3 regions of the Azospirillum sp. genome follow, and region 2 is predicted to be linked to each of the others. Evidence: predicted binding sites of a transcription regulator. Region 2 holds the regulator's gene; each other region holds the start of a gene.
The links. Region 2 encodes PhoB, which activates phosphate uptake and scavenging genes when phosphate is short. Its sites were predicted from a motif close to TNTCATAAAACTGTCA; they were not measured.

Region 1: a site for PhoB is predicted at 1,260-1,275, ahead of ACRWK7_RS05150 (HesB/IscA family protein). Genes of this name have one in related genera too.
Region 3: a site for PhoB is predicted at 1,539-1,554, ahead of ugpB (sn-glycerol-3-phosphate ABC transporter substrate-binding protein UgpB). Genes of this name have one in related genera too.

Annotation. Positions count from the first base shown of each region.
Region 1 covers NZ_JBOZRT010000028.1:30,312-33,538, forward strand. The annotation lists gene nifU (Fe-S cluster assembly protein NifU) at 1-728, opposite strand, end outside; gene ACRWK7_RS05150 (HesB/IscA family protein) at 752-1,135, opposite strand; gene fdxB (ferredoxin III, nif-specific) at 1,497-1,790, opposite strand; gene ACRWK7_RS05160 (CCE_0567 family metalloprotein) at 1,808-2,008, opposite strand; gene ACRWK7_RS05165 (NifX-associated nitrogen fixation protein) at 2,019-2,477, opposite strand; gene nifX (nitrogen fixation protein NifX) at 2,481-2,882, opposite strand; gene nifN (nitrogenase iron-molybdenum cofactor biosynthesis protein NifN) at 2,927-3,227, opposite strand, start outside.
Region 2 covers NZ_JBOZRT010000058.1:15,202-18,428, reverse strand. The annotation lists gene ACRWK7_RS13530 (hypothetical protein) at 1-141, shown strand, start outside; gene ACRWK7_RS13525 (hypothetical protein) at 157-381, shown strand; gene thpR (RNA 2',3'-cyclic phosphodiesterase) at 426-962, opposite strand; gene phoB (phosphate regulon transcriptional regulator PhoB) at 998-1,702, opposite strand; gene phoU (phosphate signaling complex protein PhoU) at 1,699-2,436, opposite strand; gene ACRWK7_RS13505 (ATP-binding protein) at 2,581-3,227, opposite strand, start outside.
Region 3 covers NZ_JBOZRT010000038.1:110,035-113,261, reverse strand. The annotation lists gene ugpA (sn-glycerol-3-phosphate ABC transporter permease UgpA) at 1-79, opposite strand, end outside; gene ugpB (sn-glycerol-3-phosphate ABC transporter substrate-binding protein UgpB) at 137-1,465, opposite strand; gene ACRWK7_RS08565 (sensor histidine kinase) at 1,765-2,793, opposite strand; gene ACRWK7_RS08560 (M48 family metallopeptidase) at 3,018-3,227, shown strand, end outside.

The DNA of each region.
Region 1 (3,227 bases), on a different contig from region 2:
ATCTGCGGGCGGATCTCCTCGATGGCCATCATGATCGCCTGCATGCGCTGCACGTTGGTCAGCTTCGGCGGCGGGGCGGCTTCCTTCGGCTTCAGCGGCAGGATGGCGTCGAGGCCGACGGTGCCCGGGGCGTGCGCCTTGGCGGGTTTCAAAGCGCCGGTCTTGGCGAGCACCGCCTCCAGCACGTCCTCGATCTTCTCGTGGCAGGTCTGGCAGGAGCCGCCGGCCTTGGTGTAGTGGGTGACCTCCTCCAGCGTGGTCAGGCCGTTGACGGTGACGGCGCGCTCGATCATCGCGGCGTCGATGCCGAAGCACTTGCAGACCAGGTCACCTTCCTCGTGGTCGTCGTCCCACGCCTCGCCCTTGTAGGCGGCGATGGCGGCGCGCAGCGCCTCGGCGCCCATGACCGAGCAGTGCATCTTCTCCGGCGGCAGGCCGCCCAGGTACTCGGCGATGTCGCGGTTGGTGAGCCGGAGGGCCTCATCGACGGTCTTGCCGATGATCATCTCGGTCAGCGCCGAAGAGGAGGCGATGGCCGAGCCGCAGCCGAAGGTCTGGAAACGCGCGTCCTCGATCACGTTGGTGGCCGGGTTCACGTTCATCATCAGCTTCAGCGCGTCGCCGCAGGTGATCGAGCCGACCTCGCCGACCGCGTTGGCGCCGTCGAGCACGCCGGCGTTCTTCGGGTTGAAGAAGTGCTCCTTGACCTTGTCGGTGTAGTTCCACATGGGCGGATGCCTTCTTCAGGGGATCAGTGCGTGGAGGTGCCGCAGGACGACGCGGCCGCCCCAGCCGTTGCCGACGAGCAGGAGCCGCCGACGGAGAAGGACTTGCCGCAGCCGCAGCTGCTGGCCTTCGGGTTGTCGAACGTGAAGCCGGCGCCCTCGATGCCTTCCACGAAGTCGACGACGACGCCGTCGAGCAGCGGGGCGCTGTGGGGATCGACGAAGACGCGCACGCCGCCGAACGCGATCACTTCGTCGTCGTCGGCCGCCTCGGCCTCCAGGCCCATCTGGTACTTCAGCCCGGCACAGCCGCCGTCGGTGACGGCGATGCGCAGCCCCTGCACCATCGATCCGGACTTCGCCAGGACCGTCTCCAACGTGGCCACCGCCGTCTGCGTGAGGGTCACCATGTCTTCGTCTCCTTTCGGCTCGTGAAGCCTGTCTGGGGAGACAAGAAGCATGCGGCGTGCCAAATGGTAAGGCGCTGATATGGAAGGATTGTCAGGTTTTCGGGGGTGGGGGATTCGCGACGATTGTCGGGTTTGCGACAGCGACAATGACGGAACGCTTGCCCCCACCCCTGACCCCTCCCCCGCTTCGCAGGGGAGGGGGAAAAAAGGCACCCTCCCCTGCGAAGCGGGGGAGGCGGGGGTGGGGGCAATGGGTGCGGGAAATGTAAGGAGACGCGGGTGGGGAAGCAGGGTTTCGGCCTGAATCATGCTTCCCCACCCCACCTCCGGGCCCCGGGAGAGACGGGTGAGGCCGGAACGGTTACGCCGCCAGCGGCAGGTTGGTGATGCAGCTCTTCGAGCAGACCTTGGAGCAGCTCTCGCAGCCGACGCAGTTGCCGGCCGTCTTGATGCTCATGACCTTCTTCTCGGCCTCATCGTCGAAGGCGTCGACGATGTCGCCGTCCTCGGTGATGCCGATCAGCTCCAGCACGTCGCGGCCGCAAACCTTGAAGCAGCGGCCGCAGCCGATGCACTGCTTGCGGTCGATGCTCTCGACGAACTTCGGCGTCCAGGCGGCCCCGCCGCGGGTCAGGCCGGTGACGAATGCGCTCATGGTCCTTAGGCTCCTTCTCAAGCGGTCTCGAGCGCCTTCAGCCGGGCGCGCTTCTCGGCCAGCAGCTTGAAGGCTTCATAGGTCTCCTGCGCCACCTCCGGGATGCGCTCCCAGCTCACCGGCAGCTCCTCGGAGAGGTCGTGCAGGTCCATCTTCTTCGCCGTGGCGCGGGCATTCAGCTTCTTGATCTCGTCCTTGAGGGTCGCGGCATCGGTCATGCGGCGGCCCTCACAGCTGCGCCACGTCGGGGTGCTTCTCGACCAGCCCGACCGCCTCGCGGACCAGCTTGCCGCCGTCGGCCGTCAGCTTCTCCAGCGACGGGAAGCCGAAGCGGTGCACGTCGCGCAGGTGCTTCGACACCACCACCAAGCGCCCGGCGATCAGCACGATGCGGCCGAAGCCCTCGTGGCTCATCTTCATCATGGTCGAGGCCATGACACCGGTCAGCTTCTCCACCGTGATGCCGACGGCCTTGTAGAACAGCTCCAGCCGCCACAGCGTGTCCGGGTCGGGGTCGCCGATGATCGGGATCGCCGCGCGGGCCTCCTTGTCGAGGATGAAGGGGGCGAGGATCTGCTCGTCGCTCTTGCCCTCCCAGGCGCCGTAGGTGTCCTCGGCGCGGAACAGCAGGACGAGCGTCTTCAGGAAGGCGCCGTCGATGTCTTCGGCTAGGGTGACGTCGGTCATGGGTCAATCCTCCTCGTCGTCGGCGAAGGCCAGTTCGGGCACCTCGCCCATCGCCTTGCGCAGCCAGGGCGGCGGGTTGCCGTTGATGGTCTCGACCAGGCGGTCGAGCTGGCCGGTGATGGAGGCGGTGGCATCGACCTTCACCGGGTGGATCTTCTTCGCCACGATGCGCGCCGCCGCCGAGGCGCCGATGGCCGAGAGGTAGACGATGGCGCAGTCGCCGATCGCCTCGATCTTCGGGATCAGCTTGTCCTCGTTGCCGTCCTCGAACATCGAGCCGCCGAACTGGCAGGTCTCCACCATGCGGTAGCCGTCCTTGGCCACCTCGTAGATCGCGATGTTCTTGGCCCAGCCGAAATGCGCATCCACGTGCTGCATGTCCTGGGTGCAGAACGCCACCTTCATGGAACCTCCTCTGCCCCCTTGGGGCCCGTTCTCATCGACCAGTTTCAGCCGGCGCTGCATCCGCATCCGCCGCCTCCATGGCAATCGTGCGCGTCGCCCGCGTGGTGTTCCGTCTCCTGCGCCAGGAAGCGGTTGGCGAGGGCGAACAGCAGGTCGCGGCTGCCGCGGTAGCCGATGCTGACCGTCAGCCCGGCGCCCAGGCGGTCGAACTGCGGCAGGCCCATGCGGAACAGCTCCACCCCGGCCCGCGCCGCCCCCTGGCGGCCGTGCGAGTTCGAGATGATCAGGTCGCAGCCCTCGGCCAGCGCCTCGGCGTCGGCGTGATCGCCGACCAGGACGGTGCCG
Region 2 (3,227 bases):
CGCAACCGCGCCAAAGAGGCGAAGAAGCAGGAAAAGCTCCAGCGCCGCGAGGAAGAGGCCGCCAAGCGCAAGGCCGAACAGGACGGCACCGAACAGGACGGCACCGCGCCTGTTGCCGATGCCGAGTCCGAAAACACCTGAGTTCCCGAGGTTCCCATGGCCAAGAAGAAACCCCAGAAGCCGGACACCGGCTTCGTGCTGTTCGACATCCTCTACGAGGACGGCGCGCGCACCTCCAACCGCAAGGTTCCGGCCGAGCTGGCGAACGGCTACGAAGGCGAAGGCCCGATCCGCGGCTTCATCGAGGAGCAGGACCGCAAGATCGCCGAGATGTCCGGCAACCCGCGCGGGCCGATCAAGTCGATCTCGCGGTCGGCGTGAGTGCCGTTAAAGCCCTCCCCCGCCTCCGGCGGGGGAGGGCTTGATTAGCTAAGCCCATACTCCCGCAACGCCTCGTACACCGCGCCACCTTTGCCCAGGTGGCTGCGGTACAGCGTGAAATGGTCGATGCGCATCGGCCCGGCGCGGAACAGGCCGCGGTCCTCCAGGAAGCGGCCGAGCCGGTCCTTTGGCGCGTCCTTCAGCCGCGCCAGCGTCACGTGCGGGGAGAACTTGCGCTCCTCCGGCGGCAACCCGCAGCGCACCAGCGCGGACTCCACCTTGCTCTGCAGGTGGGACAGCGCCTCGCTGCGCTCCACCCCGGCCCACAGGACGCGGGCGTTGCGGGCGGAGCCGTACATCCCCACCCCGTCGAGCACCAGGTCGAAGCCCGGCGCCGCGATCTCCGACAGGGCGGCGTCGATGTCGTGCGCCGTGTCGTCCGGCACCTCGCCGATGAAGCGCAGGGTGAGGTGGAGGTTCCCGGCCTCGGTCCAGCGCGCGCCGGGAACGCCGCCGGCGAGGCCGGCCAGGCGTTCGCGGACGTCGGCGGGAAAGTCCAGGGCTACGAAGAGTCGGATCATTCAGGCCACGGGATGAAGGGAGCGACCCCCCTTATCTAGGCCGCTTTCTCGTCCAGCGCATACCCCGCCGAGCGGACCGTGCGGATGATGTCCACCTCGGTCTCCTCGTTCAGCGCCTTGCGCAGGCGGCGGATGTGCACGTCCACGGTGCGCGGCTCGACGTAGACGTCGTGGCCCCAGACCATGTCCAGCAGCTGCTCGCGCGAGAAGACGCGGCCGGGGTGCTGCAGGAAGTGGCGCAGCAGGCGGAACTCGGTCGGGCCCAGGTGCACGTCGCGGCCCTGGCGGCGCACCCGGTGCGAGGCGAGGTCCATCTCCACGTCGCCGAAGCGCAGCGTCTCGTCGTTCAGCGCCGGAGCGGCGCGGCGCAGCACGGCGCGCATGCGGGCCACCAGCTCGGTCGGCGAAAACGGCTTGGTCAGGTAGTCGTCGGCGCCGGAGTTCAGGCCGCGCACGCGGTCGCCCTCCTCGCCGCGGGCGGTCAGCATGATGATGGGAATGTCGCGGGTCTTCGGGTTGCGGCGCAGCTGGCGGCAGACCTCCAGGCCCGACATCAGCGGCAGCATCCAGTCCAGCAGCACGATGTGCGGCGTCTGCTCGCCGGCCAGCAGCAGGGCCTCCTCGCCGTCGCCGGCGGCGACCACGCGGAAACCCTCCTTCTCCAGGTTGTACTTCAGCAGGGTGACGATGTCGGCTTCGTCCTCGACGACCAGGACGAGCGGCTTCAGCGCCGAATTCATGGATTCCCCATCTCCTGCGGTGTCTCCCCGGCGGCCACGACGGTGACGCACGAGGTGTCGTTCTTCGGGCGCTCACCCGCCAGCGGCTCGCCCACCACCAGGAAGTGGATGGTCTCCGCCACGTTGGTCGCGTGGTCGCCGATGCGCTCCAGATTCTTTGCCATGAACAGAAGGTGCGTGCACGGGGTGATGTTGCGCGGGTCCTCCATCATGTCGGTGAGGACCTCGCGGAACAGGCTGGTGTAGAGGTCGTCCAGCTCCTGGTCGCGCTCCCAGGCGGATATCGCCTTGCTGACGTCGCGCTCGGTGTAGCTGTCCAGCACGTCCTTCAGGATGCTCCCGACCAGCTGGCCCATGCGCGGGATGCCGACCACCGGGCGCACCGCCGGCACCTGCGCCAGCGCCAGCGAGCGCTTGGCGACGTTGGCGGCGTAGTCGCCGATGCGCTCCAGATCCGAGGATATTTTCAGAGCCGAAACGATCTCGCGCAGGTCCTGCGCCATGGGCTGGCGCAGCGCCAGCAGGCGGAAGGCCTCGGCGTCGATGGCGCGCTCGTACTCGTCGAGGCGCTGGTCGGCCTGGACCACCTGCGCGGCGAGCGCGACGTCGCGCCGGGCGACCGCCTTGACGGCGGCGGCGACCTGCGCCTCGGCCACGCCGCCCATCTGGGTGACAAGGTTGGAGATTCGCTGAAGCTCCTGTTCGAAGGAGCGGACGATGTGCTCACCGGACATGGGCCCTGCTTTCACGCCTCGATGCGGTCGGCGGGACGTTAGCGGGCGACGGAGACCGGAGTATTGCGGTTTGATGACTGTTTTGTGACGGTGGACATGGAGTTGTCATGCTGTTGCCCTCCCCCGCCTCCGGTGGGGGAGGGGTCAGGCCGCATCTCCGGCCCGGCGCTTGGCGGCCGGCTGTGCCGCGCCAACGCCAAGGGGCGCCGCGACCGGCAGGTAGACGGTGAAGGTGCTGCCCGTGCCGACCTCGCTGTCGATGGTCAGGCGGCCGCGGTGGCGGTTGACGATGTGCTTGACGATCGCCAGCCCCAGCCCGGTGCCGCCCATGGCGCGCGAGCGGGCGGCGTCGACACGGTAGAAGCGCTCGGTCAGGCGGGGCAGGTGCTGGCGCGGGATGCCCTCGCCGCGGTCGATCACCGCCACCGCCAGCGAGCGGCCGGGCGGCGCCCGGCGGGCCGGCGCCGCCGGGACCGGGCCGGCCGCCGCGGTGTCGGACAGCGCGACGGTGACGGAGATCTCGCTGTCGGGGCGGGTGTACTTGACGGCGTTGCTGATCAGGTTGCTGAACACCTGGGTCAGCTGGTCCTCGTCGCCGATTGCCGCGGGCAGGCCGTCCGGCGCCTCCAGCCGCAGCGCGATGCGGCGCGCGGCGGCTTTCAGCTCCAGCGAATCGAGGACGCCCCGGATGCAGGCCGGCACGTCCACCCGGCCGGCCGGCGGCATGTGCTCGTCCAGCTCGATGCGCGAGAGCGAAAGCAGATCGTTGACCAGCCGGCTCATCCGGCTCG
Region 3 (3,227 bases), on a different contig from region 2:
AGACGAGGGTGATCGCCACCTGCGGCGCCAGCAGCAGGTAGGGAAGCCACTTGTTCTCGAAGACGACGCGTCGCTGCATGGAATCTCTGAATGAAGTAAGTCCCTCCCCCGCCGGAGGCGGGGGAGGGACCAAAAGTCAGCCCTTGTTCGCGCGCTCGAAGTTGCGCAGCACGGTGTTGCCGCGCTGGACGGCGGTGTCGAGCGCCTGCTGGGCGGACTGCTGGCCCTGGAAGGCCTTCTCCATCTCCTCCTGGATGATGTTGCGGATCTCCGGCAGGCCGCCGAGCCGCAGGCCCTTGGTGTTCGGCGTCACCTCGGAGCGCGCCATCTGGAGGTAGGGGATGTCGGCGCCGGGGTTCTTGTCGTAGAAGCCCTGGGCCTTCGCCACCTCGTAGCCCTTGGCGGTGATCGGCAGGTAGCCGGTGGCCATGTGCCAGTTGGCGTCGGTCTCCGGCTGGCTGAGGTAGCGCAGGAACTCGGCCACCGCCTTGTACTCGTCCGCCGTGCGCTTGGGCGAGGTCATCACCCAGAACGAGGCGCCGCCGATGATCGAGTTCTTCGGGGCGTCCTTCACCTCCGGCCAGTAGGGCAGCATCGCCGCGCCCCAGGCGAACTTCGCCTCCTTGGTGATGCGCAGCCGCAGGCCGGAGGAGGCCATCTGCATGGCGCATTCGCCGGCGGGGAACAGGGCGTCCGGCGCGTTGTCGCGGCCGGCGTACTTGAACAGCCCGTCCTTCTGCATGTCGATCAGCGTCTGCAGGTGCTTCACATGCAGCGGCGTGTTGATCTTCAGCTCGGCGTTCAGGCCCTTGAAGCCGTTGTCCTGCGTGGCGAACGGCACGTTGTGGATGGCCGAGAACTGCTCGAACTGCGCCCAGGTCGGCCAGGACGTGGTGAACGGGCAGGACGAGCCCGAGGCCTTCAGCTTCTTCGTCGCCTCGATCAGCTCCGGCCAGGTCTTGGGCGGCGCGTTGGGATCCAGGCCGGCCTTCTGGAAGGCGTCCTTGTTGTAGAACAGGATGGTGGTCGAGCTGTTGAACGGCATCGACATCAGCTTGCCGTCCGCCGTGGTGTAATAGCCCGCCACCGCCGGCAGGTAGCTCTTGGGATCCAGCGTCGAGCCGGTCTCCTGGAGCAGCTGGTAGACCGGCTTGATCGCCGGGCCGGCGGCCATCATGGTGGCGGTGCCGACCTCGAACATCTGCACCACGTGCGGCGCGTTGCCGGCGCGGAAAGCGGCGATGGCGCTCTGCATGGCCTCCGGGTACGACCCTTTGAAGGTCGGGTTGACCTGGATCTTGTTCTGCGACGCGTTGAAGCCCTGCACCACCTGCTCCAGCTGGCCGCCGAGCGGCTGCGGCAGGCCGTGCCAGAACTCCAGTTGGATCTTCTGCGCGGCGGCGGGGCCGGCCAGCAGGGCGAGGGCGACCGCCGTGCCGGCGGCCAGCGCGAGACGATTGGACACGATGCACCTCCCTGTTTTTGTGCGGAACGCCGGTACCCTGGTATCCCTGAGCGTCCTTAGCATGACATTTACGTAAAGGTTAGATGAAAACGCCGGCGCCACGGCGCGCGCGCCGTCGGCGCGTCGGCGTCGCTCTCCCACGGAACGGCGGGGTCGCGTGTGTCGGTGATGCGATGGTCGCCGGTGGCGAGCCCGTGTGACGGCGTCGCCATTGGAACGCCTCCTCCCCGTATTTTTTACACACCCTGAGGGAGGAAATGGTTCGCTGTCAATCGGCCGGGGGGCAGAGGCCCGGCGGCCTACGCCACCGGCGCGTCGTCCAGCACCAGAACCGGGGCGGCGACCAGGGGGATGTTCAGCGACACCACCGTCCCGCGCCCGAGCCGGGAGCGCACCGCAACCGGGTGCCCCAGCACCGCGGCCAGCCGGCGCACCAGCGGCAGGCCGAATCCATGGCCCTTGGTGCGCTCGCGCCCGTCGATCTGGTGGAAGTCGTCGAACAGGCTGGGCAGGTCGGCCTCCGGGATGCCCGCGCCGGTGTCCCACACCTCCAGCCGCAGCAGCGCGCCGCGCCGCCGCGCGGCGATCAGCACGCCGCCCGCCTCGGTGTAGCGGATGGCGTTGTCCACCACATGGCGCAGCAGGCGCAGCAGCAGCACCTGATCGGTGGTGACCGCCGCCTCGGCCGGGCGCACCGACAGGCGCAGCCCCTTCTCCTCGGCCTTCGCCTCGAACTCCTGGAGCAGCACGCTGAACACGTCGTCGATGGCGACCGCGCCGCGCTCCGGACGCACCAGCCCGGCCTCCAGCGAGGCGGCGTCGAGCACCATGCGGATGAAGCCCTCGGCCCCCTGCAGCGCCTGCCCCAGGCGGTCCACCATCTCGCGCGTCTGCGGGTCGGCGGCGCGCGCCTGCAGAAGGTGCAGGAACAGCTGCATGGCCTGGATCGGCTGGTTCAGGTCGTGCCGGGCGGTGGACAGGAAGCGGCTGCGCACCTTGCGCGCCTCCTCCTCCGGGTTGCGGCCGCGCACCACGACGGATCCGCCGGGTTCCGCCGCCAGCGTCACCTCGCCGTCCGGCAGCAGGCCGCCGACGGTCAGCGCCAGGCCCGACGCCGCCACAGCCTCGACCAGCGCCGTCAGCGCCACGGCCTGCGGGATGCCGGCCTGGGCCAGGGTCAGCCCCTCCAGCTCGTCGGGGCGGCGGCCCAGCGCCGCGGCGAACGGGCGGTTCGCCACAAGAATCCGCGCCGCCGGATCCAGCATCGCCAGCCGTTCCCCGCCCGCGGCGAGCAGCGCGTCCAGCAGATCTTCCCGGCCGTCGGCCAAGCTTCGACCAGGCCGTTCGTTCCGCACATCTTGCTTATACTCGCCCACGACGGCTCCGCTCCCAGACCACTTCCAGCCACGACTATCTTGCGGTGTCGGCTCGCCTGTCAAATGTGACAATCGTCAGCGGCCCTTGGAACAAAGTTAGATTGGGGCCCCGGCGCCGCAAAACAACATTCCGTGAACGCTGGCACGGGATGGCGGCGGCGGGCTATAAGAAGGGCATGACCACTCGCCGCACCCCTGGCGCCGCCCCGAAGGGGCCGCGCGCGCTGGCCATAGCCGGGCTGCCCGTTCCGCTGGAGCTGCGCGAGAGCGCGCGCACCCGCCGGATGACGCTGCGGGTGGACGCCGGGCGCGGCCTCGTCCAGGTGGTGGTGCCCGCCGGCATGGCCGAGGCCGAGGTGCACCGCTTCATCCTCCGCCACGACGGC